Regions from separate parts of the Alteromonas sp. WD8-37 genome, predicted to be linked through region 1. Evidence: predicted binding sites of a transcription regulator. Region 1 holds the regulator's gene; each other region holds the start of a gene.
The links. The regulator FliA, encoded in region 1, starts transcription of late flagellar genes. The targets are predictions, from matches to a motif close to CTAAAGNTNNNNNNNNNNNNGCCGATA.
Positions count from the first base shown of each region.

Region 2: a site for FliA is predicted at 6,047-6,073, ahead of ACTUJZ_RS06295 (HAMP domain-containing methyl-accepting chemotaxis protein). Genes of this name have one in related genera too.
Region 3: a site for FliA is predicted at 2,100-2,126, ahead of ACTUJZ_RS05780 (DUF3530 family protein). Genes of this name have one in related genera too.

Region 1 is NZ_JBUZOV010000002.1:507,779-515,366, forward strand. It holds gene flhF (flagellar biosynthesis protein FlhF) at 1-1,123, shown strand, start outside; gene ACTUJZ_RS07725 (MinD/ParA family ATP-binding protein) at 1,120-1,986, shown strand; gene ACTUJZ_RS07730 (RNA polymerase sigma factor FliA) at 1,983-2,711, shown strand; gene cheY (chemotaxis response regulator CheY) at 2,761-3,144, shown strand; gene ACTUJZ_RS07740 (protein phosphatase CheZ) at 3,179-3,931, shown strand; gene ACTUJZ_RS07745 (chemotaxis protein CheA) at 3,944-6,199, shown strand; gene ACTUJZ_RS07750 (protein-glutamate methylesterase/protein-glutamine glutaminase) at 6,266-7,414, shown strand; gene ACTUJZ_RS07755 (ParA family protein) at 7,427-7,588, shown strand, end outside.
Region 2 is NZ_JBUZOV010000002.1:198,230-205,817, reverse strand. It holds gene ACTUJZ_RS06325 (LPS-assembly protein LptD) at 1-1,274, shown strand, start outside; gene surA (peptidylprolyl isomerase SurA) at 1,331-2,608, shown strand; gene pdxA (4-hydroxythreonine-4-phosphate dehydrogenase PdxA) at 2,626-3,609, shown strand; gene rsmA (16S rRNA (adenine(1518)-N(6)/adenine(1519)-N(6))-dimethyltransferase RsmA) at 3,606-4,430, shown strand; gene apaG (Co2+/Mg2+ efflux protein ApaG) at 4,427-4,804, shown strand; gene ACTUJZ_RS06300 (symmetrical bis(5'-nucleosyl)-tetraphosphatase) at 4,804-5,631, shown strand; gene ACTUJZ_RS06295 (HAMP domain-containing methyl-accepting chemotaxis protein) at 6,210-7,588, shown strand, end outside.
Region 3 is NZ_JBUZOV010000002.1:79,516-87,103, reverse strand. It holds gene rapA (RNA polymerase-associated protein RapA) at 1-1,340, shown strand, start outside; gene rluA (bifunctional tRNA pseudouridine(32) synthase/23S rRNA pseudouridine(746) synthase RluA) at 1,340-2,053, shown strand; gene ACTUJZ_RS05780 (DUF3530 family protein) at 2,188-2,982, shown strand; gene ACTUJZ_RS05775 (hypothetical protein) at 3,111-3,434, shown strand; gene ACTUJZ_RS05770 (AmpG family muropeptide MFS transporter) at 3,499-4,857, shown strand; gene ACTUJZ_RS05765 (thymidylate synthase) at 4,863-5,696, opposite strand; gene lgt (prolipoprotein diacylglyceryl transferase) at 5,708-6,574, opposite strand; gene ACTUJZ_RS05755 (sulfite exporter TauE/SafE family protein) at 6,578-7,384, opposite strand; gene ptsP (phosphoenolpyruvate--protein phosphotransferase) at 7,555-7,588, opposite strand, start outside.

The DNA.
Region 1 (7,588 bases):
TCAGCCAGAGCCTCAGCAGCAACAAGTACCTCAGCGCCCGTCACAACAATCAGCGCAACCATCTGCGTCGCGTCAGGCCCCGCACAATGGCTTTAACTTTTTTGACGATGAAAATGAATTAGATTTAGAGCGTTCGCAGTCAGCCCAGGAAGCGCCCACTCAATTTACCGGCCAGCCGGTTGCACACAGCGGCAACACCAGTGAACTGGATGCCATCAAGGAAGAGCTGGCCTCTTTACGTAATGTGCTGCAGTTTCAGGTGGCCGGCCTGATGAACGACAAGCAGCAGCGCCAGAGCCCGACCCAAAGCTATATGATGCAGTGTCTAGAAGGCATGGGCTTAAGCTACAGCCTGGCTGAACAACTGGTGAATTACACACCAAAAGAATACAACGAACGCGAAGCCTGGATTTATCTGCTTAACCTATTGGCTAATCGCGTCAATGTTTCTGGCAATGATATTCTGCAACAAACCGGCGCGGTAGCGCTGGTGGGGCCAACCGGAACCGGTAAGACCACCACTGTGGCTAAACTGGCTGCACGCTATGCGCAAAAATACGGTGCCGATCAGGTGGCGATGATCACTATCGATACCTACCGGATTGCAGCTTATGAACAACTGGCCACCTATGGCAAGATTATTGGCTGTACGGTACGTAAGGCCCAATCCAGTGAAGAACTGGCCGAATTATTGTTCCAGCTGCGTCACAAGCGCATGGTGTTGATCGATACTGCTGGTTTTAGCCAGCGTGACAGCCGCTTGATCAAGCAACTGGCAAAGTTTGACGGTGGCCAGATGCAACCGGTGAGAAAATACCTGGTGGCGCAGGCAAATACCCAATATCCCGCATTACAGCGTATCATTCACGCCTACGATGCAGTGAAATTGGACGGATGTATTTTTACCAAGCTGGATGAATGTTACAGCTTAGGTGAGGTGCTCAGTGTAGCCATTGAACATGCGCTGCCGGTCAGTTATCTGACCGATGGCCAGCAGGTGCCCGAGGATATTAAAGTGGCAGATGCAAAATCTCTGGTCTCTGCTGCGGCAAAGCTTTATAAAAAGTATGGTTTGACTCATACTAGTGCCAGTAATATCGGAAATTCAGCACAGGCAGTATGATTGAAGATCAAGCGAGTAGCTTACGAAAGATGAATCAGTCACGATTAATTAAAGTCATCGCCGTTACTGGTGGTAAAGGTGGGGTAGGGAAAACCAACATTACCCTGAATACAGCCATTTCCATGGCCAAGCAAGGCAAGCGTGTAATGGTATTGGACGCTGACCTTGGCCTGGCCAATGTGGACGTGATGCTGGGCCTGCGGGTGGAAAAAAATCTCGCCCATGTGTTATCCGGCGAATGTACCTTGGATGAGGTACTGGTGACCGGCCCCCATGGTATCAAGATCGCACCGGCCACTTCCGGTACCCAGTCTATGACCGAACTGACACCCACCGAGCATGCCGGGTTGATCCGCGCGTTCAGTGAGTTGCGCTCGCAAATTGATGTATTGATTGTGGATACCGCCGCCGGGATCTCAGACATGGTATTGAGCTTTTCCAAAGCGTCACAGGATATCATGGTGGTAGTGTGCGACGAGCCAACCTCCTTAACCGATGCCTATGCGTTGATCAAAATTTTGAACCGCGAACACGGGGTGTTCCGCTTTAAGATTGTGGCCAACATGGTGCGGGACATGCGCGAAGGCCAGGAGCTGTTTAATAAACTCTCCAAGGTCACCGGGCGCTTTTTGGATGTGGCGCTGGAGTTAGTGGCAACTGTACCGTTTGACGAAAATATTCGTAAAGCAGTGCGCAAACAAACGGCCATTGTCGATGCCTTTCCCGGCTCGCCAGCAGCCCAGGCCATTACCCGTCTGGCGGCCAATGCCGCACAGTGGCCCATTCCGAATCAACCGGGCGGGCATCTGGAATTTTTTATTGAGCAACTTGTCGCCGGCAAAGCAGTAGGAATGCAGCGTTGAACAACAAAGCGGCCGCTTATCAGCAGCAAACCAATAAAGCCCAGCTTGTGGAGCGGCATGCGCCGCTGGTCAAGCGTATCGCCCATCATCTGATGGCGCGTTTACCCGCCAGTGTGCTGGTGGATGACCTGATTCAGGCGGGCATGATTGGTTTGTTAGAAGCGGCCAAAAATTTTGACGGCTCAAAAGGCGCCAGCTTTGAGACTTTCGCCGGTATCCGTATCCGCGGTGCTATGCTGGATGAAATCCGCAAAGGCGACTGGACGCCGCGCTCGGTACATAAAAATGGCCGCGCCATTACCGAAGCCATCAATGAAGTAGAGCGGGAAACTGGCGGCGATGCCCGTGATGTGGACATTGCAGCCAAGCTGGATGTATCACTGGACACTTACCATCAAATGCTCAATGAAGTAAATGCCGGCAAACTGGTGGGCATTGAAGACTTAGGCGTGTCGGAAGATGTGATCACCACCCCGGCTAATCAGGGGGCTGACACCCCGTTGGAAGATTTGATGCAGGGCGCGTTTCAAAAAGCGCTGGCCCATGCCATCACCACGCTGCCCGAGCGTGAAGCGATTGTGCTTTCGTTGTACTATGACGAAGAACTTAACTTGCGGGAAATCGGTGAAGTACTGGATGTCAGTGAGTCTCGCGTCAGCCAGATACACAGCCAGGCAATGCTAAAATTAAAAGCTAAAATGCAGTCGTGGCGTGCCGATAACTAACCAAACCTAGAACGATTTATAATAATTACTATCCCCGGTGGAGGCCATTTTGGACAAAAATATGAAAATTCTTGTGGTAGATGATTTTTCTACGATGAGACGAATCATAAAGAATTTATTGAAGGATCTGGGCTTTTCCAACATCCAGGAAGCGGATGACGGAAGCACTGCGTTGCCGATGCTGCAACAGGGCGATTTTGATTTTGTGGTGACCGACTGGAATATGCCAGGCATGCAGGGCATCGACCTGCTGCGGGCGATCCGCGCTGATGACAAACTCAAGCAGCTACCGGTGCTGATGGTGACTGCCGAAGCCAAAAAAGAACAAATCGTGGCTGCCGCTCAGGCAGGCGTAAATGGCTATGTGGTAAAACCCTTTACCGCCGCTACCCTCAAAGAAAAATTAGATAAAATCTTCGAACGCTTAGGGTAATCCAGCTGTTCTGACAGACACAGAGGAAAACTGGATGTCGACCAATGTCAATGTGCCTATTTCATTAGAAGAAGCGCGGCAGCTTGTGACTTACCTGGAGCAGGGCGATAACGCTGCTGCTCACGGCCTGCTGGAAGCGATATCTACCAAAGAATCCATCGAGCTGTTTGCCGAAGTGGGCAAGCTAACGCGCCAGCTGCACGATGCCTTGAATAATTTTCAACTGGATGAACGCATTGTTGGCCTGGCCAATGATGATATTCCAGATGCCCAAACCCGCCTGACCTACGTGATTGAGGAAACGGAGAAAGCCGCCAACACCACGATGGATGCGGTGGAAGCCAGTATGCCGATCGCCGAGTCGTTATCCGGGCGAATTGACAGCATCATGCCAGAATGGAAAAAGCTGATGACCCGCCAGATCGAGCTGGGCGAGTTTAAAGCCTTATGCGGCGATATCGATCAGCTGTTAAGCGATGCATCATCCGAATCCGATCGTCTTACCGCGCTACTGACCGAAGTGCTGATGGCCCAGGGCTATCAGGATCTGACCGGGCAGGTGATCCGTCGGGTTATCGAGCTGGTCAAAGAAGTGGAAGACAGCCTGGTGAACATGCTGACCATGTTTGGTGAGCCTGAGGTCAGTGCTGCCGAAGCATCGGCAAAACAACAAAAACAAAACGAAAAAGTCGAAGCAGAAGGGCCGATCATGAATGCCGCAGAACGCGACGACGTTGTAAAAGGTCAGGACGATGTTGATGACCTTTTGTCTAGCTTAGGGTTTTAAGGGAGCGGGCTGATGGCGTTTGATTTAGACGAAGATATTTTACAGGACTTTTTGGTAGAGGCCGGTGAGATCCTGGAGCAGTTGCAAGAGCAGCTGGTGGACCTGGAAAATCACCCCGAAGACAGTGATTTGCTCAACGCAATCTTTCGCGGTTATCACACAGTAAAAGGCGGCGCCGGTTTTTTATCGCTGACCGAACTGGTGGAGATTTGCCACGGTGCCGAAAATGTTTTTGATGTCATGCGCAATGGTCAGCGCACCCTGACCCCTGAGCTGATGGACACCATCTTACAAGCCACCGATGTGGTGGTGGCCATGTTTGAAAAGGTCAAATCCCGTGAGCCGCTGGAACCAGCGGACCCGGCCCTGGTGGAGCTGTTACATCAGCTAAGCACCCCAGAAACCCCGGATGAGGCGATTTTTGACAATGCCAGCCGGGCCGGTGCCCAGCCTGCTACCCCGGGCAATCTGGATGACAACCTGCAGCAGGTGGTAGAGCAGACACCGCAAGCTCCGGAAGTGGCAGCGATGTCGCCATCCGCCGGTGGCAGTATTGATGAAATTACCGAAGACGAATTTGAAAAGCTGCTGGATGAACTACACGGCAGTGGCGCGCCCGGGCGCGCCGCCAACCCGGCTGATGCTGTGGCCGCAACCGAGAATAAACCGGTGTCTGCCACCGCCGCGCCGGCCGGTAGCGGGGATGATATTACCGATGATGAATTTGAAGCACTGTTAGACGAGTTGCATGGTAAAGGCCAGTTTCAGGCTGCAGCCGAGCCAGCCCCGGTAGCCACGTCCAGCGCTGCCCCGGGCGGCAATAATGATGAAATCTCAGATGATGAATTTGAAGCGTTGCTGGACCAGTTACATGGCAAGGGCCAGGGCCCCACAGCCAAAGATGCTGAGCCGGCCGCTACCAGTCAACCTACCAAGGCCGAAGATGCTGTGGATACGGCTACCACCCAGGCGGTGAGCGCCGCCAAGCAACAGCAGGCAACCAGTACTTCGACACCTGCCGCGGCCAGTAGCCCGGCACCGGCCTCAGCCAATGCGCCGGCGGCAAAAAAAGAAGACAAAAAAACGGCAGCTACACCACCGGCCGAAACCACAGTACGGGTCGACACCAAGCGGCTGGATCAGATCATGAACATGGTGGGTGAGCTGGTGCTGGTGAGAAACCGCTTACTGAGCCTGGGCATCAATACCAATGATGAATCCATGACCAAAGCCATTGCCAATCTGGATGTGGTGACCGGTGACCTTCAAGGCGCGGTGATGAAAACCCGCATGCAGCCAATCAAAAAAGTGTTTGGCCGCTTCCCGCGGGTTGTGCGTGATTTGGCTCGCAGCCTGAAAAAAGAAATTACCCTGGAACTGGAAGGCGAAGAAACCGATCTGGATAAAAACCTGGTAGAAGCCCTGGCCGATCCCCTGGTGCATCTGGTACGCAACTCGGTAGACCATGGTATCGAGATGCCGGATGACCGTCAGGCATCGGGTAAACCACGCATGGGAACCGTGCGTTTGTCGGCATCACAGGAAGGCGATCATATTTTGCTGAGCATCGAAGATGATGGTAAAGGCATGGATCCCGCCAAATTGAAAGATATTGCGATTAACCGTGGAGTATTAGATGCTGATGCTGCTGCACGCATGTCAGATGAAGATGCCTTTAATCTGATCTTTGCACCTGGGTTTTCAACCAAAACCGAAATCAGTGATATTTCTGGTCGTGGTGTGGGCATGGATGTGGTGAAAACAAAAATCACCCAGCTCAACGGTACCATTAATATCGACTCACAACTGGGAAAAGGCACCCGTTTAGACATTAAGGTGCCGTTAACCCTAGCGATTTTGCCTACCTTAATGATTATTGTCGGCAAGCAAACCTTTGCGCTGCCGCTTGGCGCGGTCAGCGAAATCATCAATATGGATGTCAGCAAGACCAATACTGTCGATGGCCAACTGACCATGATTGTGCGCAAAAAAGCCATCCCGCTGTTTTTCTTAGGCGACTGGCTGATCCGTGGCGGTAAAGCGGTGGACCGCGAAAAAGGCCATGTGGTGGTGGTGCAAATCGGCACCCAGCAAGTCGGCTTTGTGGTAGATGCGCTGATTGGCCAGGAAGAAGTGGTGATCAAGCCGTTGGATGCGCTGTTGCAAGGCACCCCGGGAATGGCGGGTGCGACCATCACCTCAGATGGCGGCATTGCGCTGATCCTGGATATTCCCGGTCTGCTTAAGCGCTATGCGAAGCGCAGCTAAGCATGCGTCAGCACAAGCAGGCAGCGTCACCAGGCAAGCATAATAGTAACAAGGGTGCAGTAAAACATGGCGTTTAAAGTGTTGATTGTGGATGACTCCAGTTTTTACCGCCGCCGGGTTCGCGATATTTTAAATGCTGATCGCGATCTGGAAGTGGTAGGAGAAGCCGCCAACGGCCAGGAAGCCATCGACATGATCAGCCGGTTCAATCCGGATGTGGTGACCATGGATGTGGAAATGCCAGTGATGGATGGGATCAGCGCGGTCAAAGCTATCATGCAACGCCGCCCGCTGCCCATCATGATGTTTTCCTCGTTAACCCATCAGGGGGCGCAAGCCACACTGGACGCGCTGGAAGCCGGTGCGCTGGACTTTTTACCCAAAAAGTTTGAAGACATTGCCGGCGAGCGTCAGGAAGCTGCCGCCATATTGCGCACCAAGGTGCGCTTGCTGGCGCGCCGTGGTGGTGGGATCCGGCGTGCAGCCATGCCTGCCGCGCGTGGGGATGCCATCAGCATGCCCCGCAATGCACCCAAATCGGCGTTTATTCGTTCTTCATCAGTATTAAGCGGCCAGGCCAATGCCCCGGCGGCGCCTGCTCCGGCGCCCGTTACCTCGGTAACCCGTTCAGGCAAATCCTACCGCTGTCTGGCGGTCGGCGCCTCCACCGGTGGCCCGGTGGCGTTGCAAAAATTATTGATGCCGCTGCCGGCTGATTTTGCCCACCCAATCATCTTGGTGCAGCATATGCCCGGCACCTTTACCCAGGCATTTGCCCAGCGTCTTAATAGCCAGTGCAAAATTCAGGTACAGGAGGCCAGCGATGGCGATGTACTTAAAGCCGGCCATGCGTATCTGGCACCCGGTGGCAAACAATTGCGGGTAGTGTCGCGTCAGGGCCAGGCCGTGGTGCAGATTAGCGAAAGCAACGAGGATAATTTTACTTACAAGCCCAGCGTGGATGTGACCTTTGCCAGCCTGCCTCAGTGCTATGGCGGCGATGTGCTGGGCCTGATTTTAACCGGCATGGGCGCCGATGGCCGCGATGGCTGTCAGACGTTGCGCGAACGCGGGGCTACCATCTGGGCTCAGGACCAGGCTTCGTGTGTGGTATATGGCATGCCGCAGGCCGTGGCCAAAGCCAACCTTGCCCACAAAAGCATTGGCATCGACCATATGTCGGCGTGTGTGCAAACCGAAATGGCCACAGGATAAGGATCCGGGCCGGTGAAGATCTGGACAATTGCCAATCAAAAAGGCGGGGTGGGCAAAACCACTACCACCGTGACCCTGGGCGGGCTGCTGGCCACCCAAGGCCAGCAGGTCTTGTTAATCGACACCGATCCCCATGCGTCACTGAGCTATTATTTCGGCATTGATGCCGACCGG
Region 2 (7,588 bases), 310 kb from region 1:
ATAACTACATTGTGGATCTGGGCACCGATTACTATAACCGCGCTGACACCCACTTATTTCGCACCGTGGGCATGAATTTTTATTCTGACCACCTGACGCTGGATCTGCACATTCGCGATTTTGAGATTATCGGCGAGCGGCCCGACGCCTACCGCGCACTGCCTGAAGCCCGGCTCAAAATCGACCAGCCCGTGGGGTCGCTGTTAACCTTCAAGCTTGACTCTGAGCTGGCATATTTTGATACCATCAACAGCGATGCCCCTACTGCGATGCGTTTTCATGTGGCACCATCGTTGTTGCTACCGTTTGAGCGCCACTGGGGCGAGTTGTCGGCCGAGGCAAAAGTCATGAATACCACCTACCGGCAAGACAATGTCGAAGGCACGCCGCTGGAGGAAAATGTTAACCGGCTGCTTGGCCAGGGCCGGGTCTTCGGGACCTTGTATTTTGAACGTCAGGGTAGCTGGTTTAATGACAACGACCTGATGACACTGGAGCCAAAATTTCAGTACCTGTACACCAGTTATGAAGATCAGAGCAATATCGGCCTGTACGACACCGCCACGTTGCTCACCGACGTGGAAGGGCTGTTTCGTGGCCGCGAATTTATCGGCTTAGATCGCATCAATGACAACAATCAGATCACGCTAGGCGCCACCACTCGCATCATGGATGAAGACAACCGGGAACATTTTGCGGTTAGCCTGGGTCAGATATTCTATCTTGATGATAATCGCATCGTGTCGCCCAATGATGATCGCGACCGCTCAGCCCTGGCGGCAGAGCTGGATTGGCGCATCGACGCACGCTGGTATGTACATTCTGATATTCAAATCACCACCCAGACCGACGAGGTTGAACGTAGCAGTTTGTCGCTGGAGTATCGCCGCGATAACGATAGCCTGGTCCAGCTGACCCACCGCTATGTGCGCGAGCTGAGTGGCGAAACCATTGACCAGATTGGCATATCAGCCAGCTGGCCAATCAACCAACAGTGGCATTGGGTAGGCCGGTCGTATCGCGACCTGGAGCGCCACCGCAGTGTGGAAACCTACTTTGGGCTGGAATATCAGTCATGCTGCTGGGCGGTGCAATTGGTAGCCCAACGCCAGCTAAGCAACCGGTTTGGACTGGATGGCTTACAATCAACCGATGAGTACGATTCTGGTGTAGGATTGCAATTTATCTTCAAAGGCTTAGGCTCGGCAAAATCCAGCCGCCGAATGCTGGAAGATGGTATGTTTGGTTATCGTCAGCCATACAATTTGAATTAATTTTACCGGCTGGCATGATGCAATGCCGGCTTTCTTAACGACAATAAAGAGTAATTATGAAGTTCATTATTCGGGCTATGTGTATTACTGCCCTGCTTACCTGTACAAGCTGGGCGCAGCAAGTTTCACTGGACCGCGTGGCGGTAATTGTTGATCAGGGCGTGATCCTGGAAAGCGAAGTCCAGGCGCTAATTGAAGAAGTGAAGCGCAATGCGCAGGACGAGGACCAGAGTCTTCCGGCCGACCGGGTGTTGCGCACCCAGGCTATTGAACGCCTGATCCTTATAAATCTGCAAATGCAGCGCGCTGAGCGGATGGGGATCCAGGTCAGCGATCCACAGTTAGAGCAAACCGTGGCCAATATTGCGCAGAATCAGGGCGTCTCGGTGGACCAGCTGCGTGAGGAACTGCGCAATCAGGGGATCAGTTATGATGACTACCGCGAAAGCGTCCGCGAGGAGCTGATTGTGGGTGAAGTGCGTCGGGCCAATGTCCGTCGTCGGATCTACATCACTGAGCAGGAAGTGGACTCGCTGGTGAAAGTCATGAACGAGCAAGGCGCTGAACAGGCAGAATATCAGCTAGGCCACATCTTGATCGGCCTGCCTTCAGAACCGGATGAAGAAGCAGTGGAAGAAGCCCGCCAGCGCGCTGGTAAAGTATTGTCTTTGCTGCGTGAAGGTTCGGATTTTGCCCGCATCGCTATCACCTCATCTTCTGGCTCTAATGCGCTGGAAGGCGGTGACATGGGCTGGCTGAACATCAACTCCATGCCTACCCTATTTGCTGAAGCAGTCCAGGAGCATGAAAAAGGCGACCTGATTGGGCCAATCCGCAGTGGCGCCGGCTTTCATATCTTAAAAATCAAAGATACCCGCGGCATTGAAAAAGTCACGGTAGAAGAGGTCAATTCTCGCCATATTCTGATCAAGCCATCGATTATTTTGAGCGAAGAAAAAGCCAAACAACGCCTGGAGAAATTCCGCCAGCAAGTGATTGACGGCGAAGCCGATTTTGCTGAATTGGCCAAAGAGCATTCGGAAGATCCGGGCTCTGCGTTAAGAGGCGGCGAGCTGGGCTGGGCTGACCCGACCATGTATGTGCCGGCATTTCAAAAAGCGCTGGCCAATTTAGAGCCTGGCGAATACAGCCAGCCAATCCGGTCGACCCATGGCTGGCATCTGATTCATTTACTGGATCGCCGGTTTGACGATGCCACCGAAAAACGTAAAGAAGATAAAGCCCAACAGCTTATCTACAGCCGTAAATTCAAGGAAGAGTCAGAAACCTGGCTTCGTGAAATGCGCGATGCCGCATACATCGAAGTGCTGTAGTTTCGGCCACCCAGACTATGACCATGTTGAAAATAGCCATCACGCCCGGCGAACCGTCGGGCATTGGCCCGGATTTGATTATTCAGTTGGCGCAGCAGCAATGGGACGCGCAACTGGTGGTCTTTGCCGATGGCACTATGCTAACCGAACGGGCCAAGCTGTTAGGGCTGCCTCTCACTTTACGCCCGTTTGAGTCAGCTCAGGGCGAGCTGCAGCAGCCCGGTGAACTGTTCATCCGCCAGATTGATACCGATGTGCCGGTCATCGCTGGACAACTGGATAGCGGCAATGGCCAGTATGTGGTCGAAACCCTGCGTCAGGCCTGTGATGCTAATATGCACGAGCAGTTTGATGCGGTGGTGACCGGCCCGGTACATAAAGGCATCATCAATGAAGCCGGTGTCTCATTTTCCGGTCACACCGAGTATTTTGCTTATCAGTCCAATACCATGGATGTGGTGATGCTACTGGCCACTGAAGGGCTCAATGTAGCTCTGGCCACCACCCATATTCCATTAGAATATGTGTCGCGCGCAATCACCGAAGAGCGCCTGCACCGGGTGATTCGGATCATCCACGCCGACTTGCAGCAAAAGTTCGGCATTGCCGAGCCGCATATCTTTGTGTGCGGGCTCAATCCGCATGCCGGCGAGAATGGCCATATTGGAAAAGAAGAGCTGCATACCATCATTCCAGCGCTTGAAGGACTGCGCGCCGAAGGAATTAAGCTGACCGGTCCGCTGCCAGCTGATACAATTTTCCAACCAAAATATCTGGAGCACGCAGATGTGGTACTGGCCATGTACCATGATCAAGGCTTACCGGTATTAAAATTTAAAGGCTTCGGGGCTGCTGTTAACATCACGCTTGGGCTGCCATTTATCCGTACCTCTGTTGACCACGGCACTGCCACCGATTTGGCTGGCACCGGTCAGGCAGATGCCGGCAGCTTCAAAAAAGCGCTCGAAAAAGCCATCGAACTTGCGAACAATCATCTATGAGTAAAACCCATTTAGGCCATACTGCACGTAAGCGGTTTGGCCAAAACTTTTTGCATGATGACTATGTCATTGAGCAAATTGTGAATGCCATTCATCCCCAAAATGGCGAAAATCTGGTTGAAATCGGCCCCGGTTTAGGGGCACTGACTGACCCGGTCTGCGAACGGGTAGAGGCTCTGACCGTAGTGGAATTGGACCGCGATCTGGCCAAGCGCTTACGGCATCATCCATTTCACGGCAGCAAACTTAATATTATCGAGCAGGACGCATTGACCCTGGATTTTGACACAGTCAAAGCCAGCCTGCCTAACGCCGACCAGCCGCTGCGGGTGTTTGGTAACCTGCCTTATAATATTTCCACGCCGCTAATGTTCCACTTATTCGACTATGCACAAAGCATTGCGGATATGCATTTTATGTTGCAAAAAGAAGTGGTGAATCGTCTGGCGGCTGGCCCTGGCTCAAAAAATTATGGCCGGCTGTCGGTGATGGCGCAGTATTATTGCGCGGTGACACCGGTCCTAACCGTGCCGCCTGATGCATTCAAACCGGCACCCAAAGTAGACTCTGCCGTAGTGCGTCTGGTGCCTCATGCGCAGCCGCCGGTGGAGGTGACCTCGGTCAACACCCTGGAGCGGGTCTGCGCGCAGGCATTTAACCAGCGCCGCAAAACCATTCGAAACAGTCTAAAGGACTGTATAGGCGAGGCGGCGCTACAGTCGCTGGGCCTGAACCCGGCAGCGCGGGCGGAAACTCTGTCACTGCAGGATTTTGCGACCATTGCCAATTACATCACTCAGCAAGAGGTTGTGCAGGAGTGAACGATTCAACATTGATTAAAGTGAAAGTGGCCACCCGGCATTTGCCAGAGCATCCGGCAAATCACGATGATAAATACGCATTTGCCTATCAAATCACCATCGAAAATGGCAGCGATGTGCCGGTCCAGTTGATCAGCCGTTACTGGCTGATTACCGACGGCAGTGGCAAAAAGTCTGAAGTTCAGGGCGAAGGTGTGGTTGGTAAACAGCCCACCATCGCACCCGGTCAACATTTCGAATATACCAGCGGCGCGGTCATCGACACCCCGGTGGGCACCATGGAAGGCTATTACCAGATGCAGGCAGAAACCGGTGATATGTTCCGAGTGCCAATTGAGGTATTTCGTTTGGCTGTGCCCAACGTCATTAATTGATGATGACAAACATGCAGGCCCGGCAAACCCTCATCGTGGGCGATATCCAAGGCTGTTATAGCGGGCTACGCGGGCTGTTGGACAAATGTGAATTTGATGCAACGCAGGACCAGTTGCTGTGTGTGGGCGATATTGTCGCTCGCGGCGAAGATTCTTTGGCCACCGTGGATTATCTGATGTCGCTGGGCGAGCGCTTTAGCGCTGTGCTGGGTAACCATGATCTGCATTTACTGGCAGTGATCGAAGGCATTAAACCCGTCAACAAAAAAGACAACCTGGCCAACCTGCTGGCCAGCCCGGCTGCTCCGGCCATCGCCCGCTGGTTGCGGCAGTTTCCGCTGGCCATGCGTATCGACGACCGGCATGTGATGGTCCATGCTGGCTTGTATCCGGGCTGGGGAGCGGAGCAGCTACTGCAGCTTTCTGCTGAGGTCAGCGCCCAGTTACAGGGGCCAGCGTATCAGGATGTGTTAAGCCACATGTATGGCAACGGGCCTTTACACTGGCACGACGATCTTAGCGGCGATGCCAGAATGCGCTTTATCATCAATGCCTGTACCCGGATGCGCTTTGTTACTGACGATTACAAACTGAATCTCAAGGAAAAAGGCACACCGGCCAGTGCCAGCAATAGGCTCAAGCCCTGGTATCTACTATCCAACCCCCAACTGCCCAAGGACCAACATGTGGTATTCGGGCACTGGGCTGCCCTGGAAGGCCGCACTGGACACCCACAGTTTATCGGCCTGGACACCGGCTATGTGTGGGGCAACAAGCTGACCGCCCTGCGTCTGCATACCGGCGAACGCATCAGTTTTCCTTCCTAGCTCTTAGCAATTGCGCAAGAGGTCGGCCGCACTGGACACCCACCTAGCCCCGTATTGACCAGCTATTATGCTCCGCACTGGGCACCCACTTATTTAGCTCTTGGTAGACATCATCTTTCGGCTCATCTTTACCACTTTCTCCTGACGTCGAACGCTCTGCCTGATGAAACAATGTGGGTGTCCAGTAAAGGGATAACCGGTGGCTGTCCAGCCAAGTAGACTGCGAGGCTTGCTGTCGCATCTGCAACTGACTGGCAATATGTGTGAGCTAGCAAATAAAAGAATATAAGACGTTCATAAAGAAGTGGTATGCAAGTGGGTATTTGTAGTGCTTTGTAGGCATTCGACAAAAACTTCAAGTGTAGAAAATATACTTAATGATGGATATTAAATCTTAATCACCAAAGGGATTTCTTTAAAGTTAGCCCTGCCCATGTCGATAACCTCAAGGGAATGGCGAAAACTACTCTTTCTACACGCAAACAGCAAAGATTGTGGTTAAATAGTGGGTGTAATTTACAAGAATTCAGCACTAGCCTAAAAATTCTAACAAAACCTTGTATGCATCAGGAGTCTCGATGAAAATCACGGTGGCCATGCGAATAATCGGTGGGTTTGTTACCATCAGTTTATTACTGGTATTGATCAGTATTTCTTCTTTATACAACCTCAACTCAATTGGCGCAGCCACCGACGAGGTCAACGATGTAGCCATTCCGACCCTGTCGGGAAGCAACACATTAAAAGCCACCTTTTTAAACATGAGCCGGCTGACCTTTGAGTCATACATTGAAGAAAGCCTGGAGGGTCTTAATGAAAAACAGGCCAGTTTCAATGACAGCCGCCAGTTGTTTGAGCAAACTTACAAACGCCTGGTGCCCATTGTCGAGAACGACCCGGCGCTTAAAGCATCATTGGATAAGGTAAAAAGCAGTTACGCCACCTACATCCGCAATGTTGAAAAAATGTATGCCAGCCATCGTCAGTATATGAGCATGCGCAATACCATTGACGAGCGCTTAATGGATGCTGAAGACAATGCTGACGATGCTTCTACCTACTTGCTCGATTTTTCCTATTTACCAGCGGTTGAAACCAATCCGGCATTAAGCGAAGCTGCTAAAATCGGCAGTGAATTGGAGTCTGCACTCCTGTCGATGCTGACCGTGTCTAATGAATATGTCAAAACCCAGACACTGGTGCGGGCGGAAACCTTGGGCAACGAGGTAAGCCTGGTGGTTGACGATGTATCGACCAAGCTATCAGCCATGATGGATGCGGCCAATGGGCAGGATTCCTCAGGCAGTTTAGAAGAAATCAGCGAGATGGTGAGCAATGCGTTAAATGCGATTACCGCTCAGGACGGCGTGGTGCAACTGCATACCGACCGTCTGGCCTACCGTAATGCCGCTGAACAAGCGCTTAACCAGTCTGATAACAATATCTCTGAAGCGATGGTCGAGTTAGAACGTTTGCTGGCGTTGACCAACGAGCGCTCGGCCCAAATTGATGCCCAGGTAAGTGAAAAGGTCAGCAGCGGCAACCTGGTGGTCATTGTCGTGGTGCTGGTTTCACTGCTGATTGCAATAATTATCGGCTACTTCACAGTACGCGCAATCACCCGCCCGCTTAACCGCGTGAACGAACTGCTGCAGGTAGTATCGTCAGGTGATTTGACCCACCGCTTAGATGACTCTGCCCAGGATGAATTTGGCCAACTGGCGCGCAATTGTAATCAACTGATCGCCAGTCTGAAATCATTGATCAATGGTATCAATAACCGGGCTGAACAGCTGGCGGCAGCATCTGAACAGACCTCTACTGTCACCGCACAAACCACCCACTCCATCCAGGATCAAAAATCCCAGATATCTCAGGTTGCTACCGCCACAACCGAGATGCATTCCACCTCACAATTGGTGATGCAAAATGCTGAAGATACTTTAAGCCAGATTCG
Region 3 (7,588 bases), 430 kb from region 1:
CCGCGCAGCAACTGGGTGAAGCCATCCGCCAGCGCACCGGCATCCGCCACTCGGTGTTTCATGAAGGCATGAGCATTGTGGAGCGCGATAAGGCCGCGCACTTTTTTGCCGACGAGGAAGATGGCGCACAGATTTTGCTGTGTAGCGAGATTGGCTCAGAAGGACGCAATTTTCAGTTTGCTCATCACCTGGTGCTGTTTGATTTGCCCATGACCCCGGATTTGCTGGAGCAACGTATCGGCCGGTTGGACCGGATTGGCCAGCGCGAAGATATCGCTATCCATGTGCCCTACCTGCAAGAGTCTGCTCAGGCTGTGCTGGTACGCTGGTATGACGATGGCCTCAATGCCTTTAGCAAAACCTGCCCCACTGGTACTGGCGTGTACGAGCAGGTTGCTGATCAGTTGCAGGAGTGCCTGCTGGTACCGCAGGACAGCGACAACTTAGACGATTTAGTCAGCACCACCCAAGAACTGAATGCCAGCCTGACTGCGCAGCTGGAACAGGGCCGCGACCGCCTGCTGGAGCTCAATGCTTCTGGTGAAGGCAAGGTCGACGAACTGGTGGATGAGCTGATTGCTCAGGATGCTAATCTGACTCTGGCGGATTTTGCCAACTGGCTGTTTGATGCCATCGGCATTAATCAGGATGACAAAGGCAATGACTGTATTGTGCTAACGCCGGGCGAGTCCATGGTTAACAGTCTGCCGGGGCTGGACCCGGACGGCATGACCGTGACCTTCCGCCGCCGGGTGGCCACCACCTTGGAGCATGTGCATTACTTAAGCTGGGATCATCCGCTTATTCATAACGCGGTGGATTTGATCCTCACCGACACCATCGGCAAAGCCAGCCTGGGCTTTATCGGCGATCGCAGTCTGCCCAAAGGCGCGTACTGGTTAGAAGCGTTATTCACCTTGTCGGTCAATGCGCCCAAGCAGTTGCAGGCCGGGCGCTTTTTGCCGCCGACCCCCATCAAGCTGTGTATTGATGCGCAGGGCGAGCCGTCGGATATCACCTTTGATAAAACCCGCCGGGCCAACAAAAAAATTGCCCAGCAGCTTATCAGCGCGTTAAAAACACCGGTCAAAAAGCAAATCGACACCGCTCGCGAGCTGGCCGACAACCAAGGCCAGAGCCTGTTGCAGGGCGCGCGTCAGCAAATGCAGCACACCCTGAATCAGGAAGCCGATCGCTTGCGTGAGTTGCAGCAAACCAATCCGGCCATTCGCGACAGTGAGATTGCGTTTATCGAGCAACAACGCGAAGCGCTGGATGCGGCATTTGATGATGCCCAGGTACAACTGGATGCGCTACGCATCGTGGTGAACAATCCATAATGGCCAATCCGTCGTTTGTGTACAATCCGCCGCAGTCGCCATATCTGAATATTTTGTATCAGGATGATGCGATTGTGGTGGCTAACAAGCCCAGCGGGCTGCTCAGTGTGCCGGGCAAAGCCGCCGCGCATAAAGATGCGCTGATCACCCGGGTGCAGCGGGTGTTTCCCACCGCCTCGGTGGTGCACCGGCTGGATATGGCCACCTCCGGCATTATGATCATGGCCTTAAGCAAAGCCGCCAACCGCTATCTGTCGCACCAGTTTGCCAGCCGCCAAACCCAAAAGCGCTATTTTGCGTGGGTTCACGGCTGTATGCGCCAGCCCGCCGGCATGGTGGATTTGCCGCTGATTTGTGACTGGCCCAACCGGCCTAAACAAATGGTCTGCCAGCAAACCGGCAAGCCGTCGCTGACCTATTACACGGTAGTAGAGCGCCAGGCTGACAGCACCCTGGTGGCGCTAAAGCCGGTGACCGGCCGCTCTCACCAGCTGCGTGTGCATATGCTGGCGCTGGGTCATCCTATTTTGGGCGATCGTCTGTACGCGCATCCAGAAGCCCTTGCCATGGCACCGCGCCTGCAGTTGCATGCCCAGACTTTGATCATCCGTCACCCAGATACCCAACAGTGGAGCCATTTTACCACCCCCATCCCGTTTAGTACGCACACACCCGCGCCCCTAGCGCTGCCGGAGTATGTGGACGCCGGCTAATACCGGCGCGCTCTGCTGTTCATCAACACAGCTTCCACAATCCGGCCTCAATAATCCGGCCATTTTGCCGATAACCTGAGCACAGACAGCAGCACAGGTAACCCAGGGTGAAGTACATAATCGGTATATGGCTTATGGTCGTCTGGCTCAGCTCTGCGCTGGCCAGCCCGCTTAGCCAAACGCTCAAGGAACGTTATCTGGCCCATCAACGCCTCACCTACACTGTTGGCGAGACTGAGTACACAGCGCTGCGCTTTGCCTCGGCGGTGCCGCTTAGCCGTGGGGTGGCGATGATTTTTGTGGAGCCGGCACGCCAGGGGCTGACCCTGCAAACTGGCCAGGCGCTGGCTGCGCAGTTACAGCAATGGGGCTGGCATACTTTGGTGGTGCCACTTGCTTCTGCTGAGGCGCTACCGGGTCACCAGCCAGCTGCTGAAAAAGATGCTCAGCCTGCTGCCAGCGACGGCCAATCAGAACCGGCCGACTGGGCGCAGGTAGTGGCTAAAACGACCGCCGCCGTATTTGATGCCATCGCCGATGAACCGGGCTATCGGCTGGTAATTACCCAGGGCATGGTCGCAGCGCAAGTGCTTGAGCTCAGTGCTGCTCAGCAACTGCCCACGCCCGACTCCCTGGTGGTAGTAGCGCCCTTTTGGCCTGAATTGGAGCGCAATCAACAAGTCACCCGCTGGATTGCTGAGACTCAGGCACCCGTGCTGGATATCGCCGGCGGCCTGACCAACCGCTGGGCGGCCCACACCAGTCAGGCCCGGCGGGTGGCGGCCAGCACCGGCTTAAAACTGCATTATCGTCAGCGCGATTTGCCGGTGCAGCTGAGCAGCCTGCGCAGCACGCCGGGTCAGGCTTCGCCGTTTGCCAGCCGGCTGGGTCGGGAGATCCACGGCTGGACCCGCCACCTGGGCTGGTAACTTATAAGAACATAACTATTTTTCGCTGGATTTGCCGGCGTAGTTCAGGTTAACTTTAACGTAATGTGACAAAACTGGATTACCCACTATACTTGAGTAAGTTAAATCAACGCACCGGCGAAGGCCTAGTGAACGTTACTTTCTTTATCGATGAAAAAGCGAAACAGCTTTGTTATTACCTGCGCGGTTATTGGGGAAGTCTGATCGGATATAGTGAACTGGAATTGTTCTTCTGGGATGTTTTAGAAGAGTGGAGCCAGGTTGATTATCATCTCGAACAGCCCTATACCCATAAAGAGCGGGTATTCTGGCATTTGCTTCATCAGATCCATTATTGGGACGCGCATAAGCTGATGTACGACAATGAGCTTATCGATGAATTGCAGGCGTGCGCCGGTTTTCTTGAAGGCCATGGCCGTTGTCCGATAGACTGTGTGGGAATTCGTCCTTAATAAAGGCACGCTCCCACAGCTGAGGTATTGGCTCGGGAGTGTCTGCCACTAACCCGGCCTATCCATGTCCTACTCACAGTATCTGCGCGTTTATCGCGATCGTCGTCTGTTAAGCATTTTTTTATTTGGCATTTCCAGCGGGTTTCCGTTTGTGATGATCGGCTCGGTGATCTCGGCCTGGCTGGCTGACGAAGGCCTAAGCCGCACCGGTATTGGTCTGTTCGGCATCATCTTCAGTGTCTATTCCATCAATTTTTTATGGTCGCCGCTGCTTGACCGGTTACGGCCGCTGGCGTTAGGCCAGCGGCGCGGCTGGATCTTTACTATGCAGCTGGCCATCATGGCTTGCTGTGTGGCCATCTCGCAATTGGATATCCAGCAAAATCTGGCCAGCCTGGCCACCCTCGCTCTGCTTATTGCCATCTGTTCTGCCACCCAGGATATTGCGGTGGATGCCTATCGCATCGATGTGATTGCCGATCATGAAAAAGACAAGCTGTCGGCTGGCTCGTCGTTAGCCACCGCCGGCTGGTGGACCGGCTATGGCGGTTTGGGCGCGGTGCCGTTTATCTTTGCCGATCTGCCCGGCTGGCAGTGGGCTGATATCTATTTGTTGCTCGCTGGCCTGATGGCCGGTATCAGCCTGTTCACCCTGCTGGCCAAAGAGCCGCAGGTGGACCGCGACAGTGTGCAGCAGCAGGCCTATCTGCGCTACCAGCAGGCGGCCGGCGGCAGCCGCGGCTTGCCGGCCATGTGGGCCTGGCTACGGGTGACGTTAGAAGAACCGTTCAGCGAATTTTTCAGGCGCAACGGGGTGCGCCTGGCGCTATCGATATTGATGTTTATCTTTTTGTTCAAGCTGGGTGAGGCCTTTTTGGGCCGCATGAGCATTGTGTTTTACAAAGAGGTGGGCTTTTCCAATACCGACATTGGTTTTTATTCCAAGCTGCTTAACTGGTGGGTGACCATTGTCTTTGCCATCATCGGCGGTATGATGAATATCCGCTATGGCATTTATCGCGGCCTGATGATTGCCGGAATTGCCATGGCCAGCAGTAATCTGATGTTTGCCTGGCTGGCTGCCACCGGCCCGGACAAAACCCTGTTTGCCGCAGCCATTGTCATCGACGGCTTTACTTCGGCCTGGAGTACCGTGGCCATGGTGGCTTTTATCAGCTTAATGTGTAATCGCGCATTTTCGGCTTCCCAGTACGCGCTGATGGCTTCGTTGAGTGTGGCGGGCAAAAACACTCTGGCAGGCGCCAGTGGCTGGCTGGTGGATGCGTTAAACGGCAACTGGAGTGTATTCTTTGTGCTCACCGCCCTGATGGTCATCCCCGGCTTGCTGTTTTTACGCAGCCTGCGCGGCGAGATAGCCCGGGCTGAGCAAACCGGTACACCCGCCCCGGCCGGGGCGGGATAGGTTAGCTAGATGGCGACCGGGGCTTTGATATGCGGATGGGCCTGGTAGTCTTTAAGGGTAAAGTCCTCAAAGCAAAAGCCAAAGATATCTTTGACCTGGGGATTAATGTGCATGGTGGGCCGCGCATACGGCTCACGGGCCAGTTGGGTGTCAGCCTGCTCCAGATGATTCGAATACAAATGGGCATCGCCCAGGGTGTGAATAAACTCACCCGGCTGTAAGTCACACACCTGCGCCACCATCATGGTTAACAACGCGTAGCTGGCGATATTAAACGGCACCCCCAAAAAGACATCCCCGCTGCGCTGATACAGCTGGCAGGACAGCTTGCCGTCTAACACATAAAACTGAAACAGGGTGTGACACGGCGGCAACGCCTGTCGGCCAGCCGCGGCATTTTCTTTAGGAGACAGGCTGCTGTCGGGCAACACCGCCGGGTTCCACGCGCTGACAATTAGGCGGCGTGAATCCGGGTTGGTTTTAATCTGCTCAATCACCTGGGCAATCTGGTCAATGGTGCTGCCATCGGGTGCCGGCCAGCTGCGCCACTGCGCGCCGTACACCGGCCCCAGTTCACCCTCGTCGGTGGCCCACTCATCCCAGATCGACACACCATTTTCTTTTAAGTAGGCAATGTTGGTCTGCCCTTTTAAAAACCACAGCAGCTCGTGAATGATGGAGCGTAGATGACACTTTTTGGTAGTGACCAAGGGAAAGCCATCTTGCAGGTCAAAGCGCATCTGGTAGCCAAATACACTGAAGGTACCGGTTCCGGTGCGATCATGCTTTTCAATGCCATTGTCGCGCACGTGGCGCATCAGCTGTAAATATTCTTTCATACCCCTACCTGCTATTTTGACCGGGATTTGTTTTTTTGACCGGGCTGTTTGGCTGCCGACGATTTATCCGCAGGCCGGACGGCCGGCGAGATAGCCCCGCGGCGATACGCCTGAACCATCAAAATCAGGCCCAGCGCAATCATCGGCACACACAATAACTGCCCCTGGCTTAAGCCCACATCGTACAGGCCGATGTGCGCGTCCGGCTGGCGAAAATATTCCACGATAAAGCGAAACGTCCCATAGCCTAACAAGAACAGCCCGCTGACCGCGCCCACCGGGCGAGGCCGTGCCGAATACAGCCATAAGATCACAAATAACACCACGCCTTCTAAAGCAAATTCATACAGTTGCGAGGGGTGGCGCGGCTCATTGCCGGCATTAGGAAAGATGATCGCCCAGGGCACATCGGTGGGCCGGCCCCATAATTCGGCATTTAAAAAGTTACCAATACGCCCGGCCCCTAAGCCGATGGGCACCAGCGGGGCAACAAAATCGCCCAGTTCCAAAAAGCGGGCCTGCATGCGTTTGGCCTGCCAGGCCAGCGCCGCCAGCACCCCCAGCAAGCCACCATGAAATGACATGCCGCCGGTCCAAATCTTAAACAGATAGAGCGGATCGGCCAAAAACACCTCGAACTGATAAAACAGCACATAGCCCACACGGCCGCCGAGGATTACCCCGACAAACGCCCAGAATAACAAATCGGCCAGTTGCTCTTTGGTCCAGCGGGTTTGTTCCAGGCGCTTGTGTGCCAATAGGTAGGCCGCCACAAAGCCAATCAGATACATCAGCCCGTACCAGCGCACATGCACCGGGCCTAAGCTAAAAATGATGGGATCGATGTTCGGAAACACCAAAAAACTATTTTCCGTCATGGGTTATTCAATTCCTGCAATCATGCGAATACTGACCAGTACCAGCAACACCGCCAGTACCTTTTTTAAAAGTTGAGTGTCCATGCGCTGGCCCAGCCGGGCCCCCATACCAGCGGTAAACACCGAGGTGGCCACAATGCCTAAGGTTGCTGGCCAAAAGATAAAGCCCAGCGCTTGCTCTGGCAAAGCGGGATTACCCAGCCCGGCCAACACAAAGCTCACACTGCCAAACACCGCAATCACCAGCCCGCTGACCGCAGCGCAGCCAATCGCCTGGCGAATATTAACCTGAAACCAGACCAGCGCTGGTACCAGCAGCGCGCCGCCGCCAATGCCCATCAATGCGCTGATAAAGCCGGTGCCAGCGCCGATGCCGCCTAAGATGACCGGTCCGGCGTGATGGCGCGATGTTTCGCGTTTGCCAAAAACCATTTGCGCGGCAATCAGCATCACCAGCACCGCAAAAATATTTTTCAGCAAATGGCCGGAAATGCTGCTGGCAAACTGAGCCCCGGCCACTGCACCCACAGCAATACCGATGCCGGCATAGCCCACCACACGCAGATTAATATTGCCCAGCCGGTAATGGGCCAGCGCCGAAGAGGTGCCGGTAAAAATGATGGTGGATAACGAGGTGGCCACCGCTATCGGCATCACCAGGCCGGTATCCAGCTTTAAATAATGTACCAACAGAAAGGACAAGGCCGGCACAATAATCAGGCCGCCGCCAATTCCCAGCATGCCGGCTAAAAAGCCCACCAGCAAGCCCAGCCCCAGGCACCAGGTTACAATTGTATACAGCGGTTCCATATGTTTTCCAACGATGTGCCAGTGAGATCGTGCCGGGCGCAGCCCATATATTTATGCAAGTCAGTGCGCGCGCCGGTCAAAATGCGCGCTCAGCCTACCACAGATTGGCCGGCCGGGGGGGCTGATTCAGATAAAATATTCTGTCGGAACGACAGGCAAACTGACTGCGCTCAGGAACCGGCGCGGATCAGGCCGCCCAAGCCT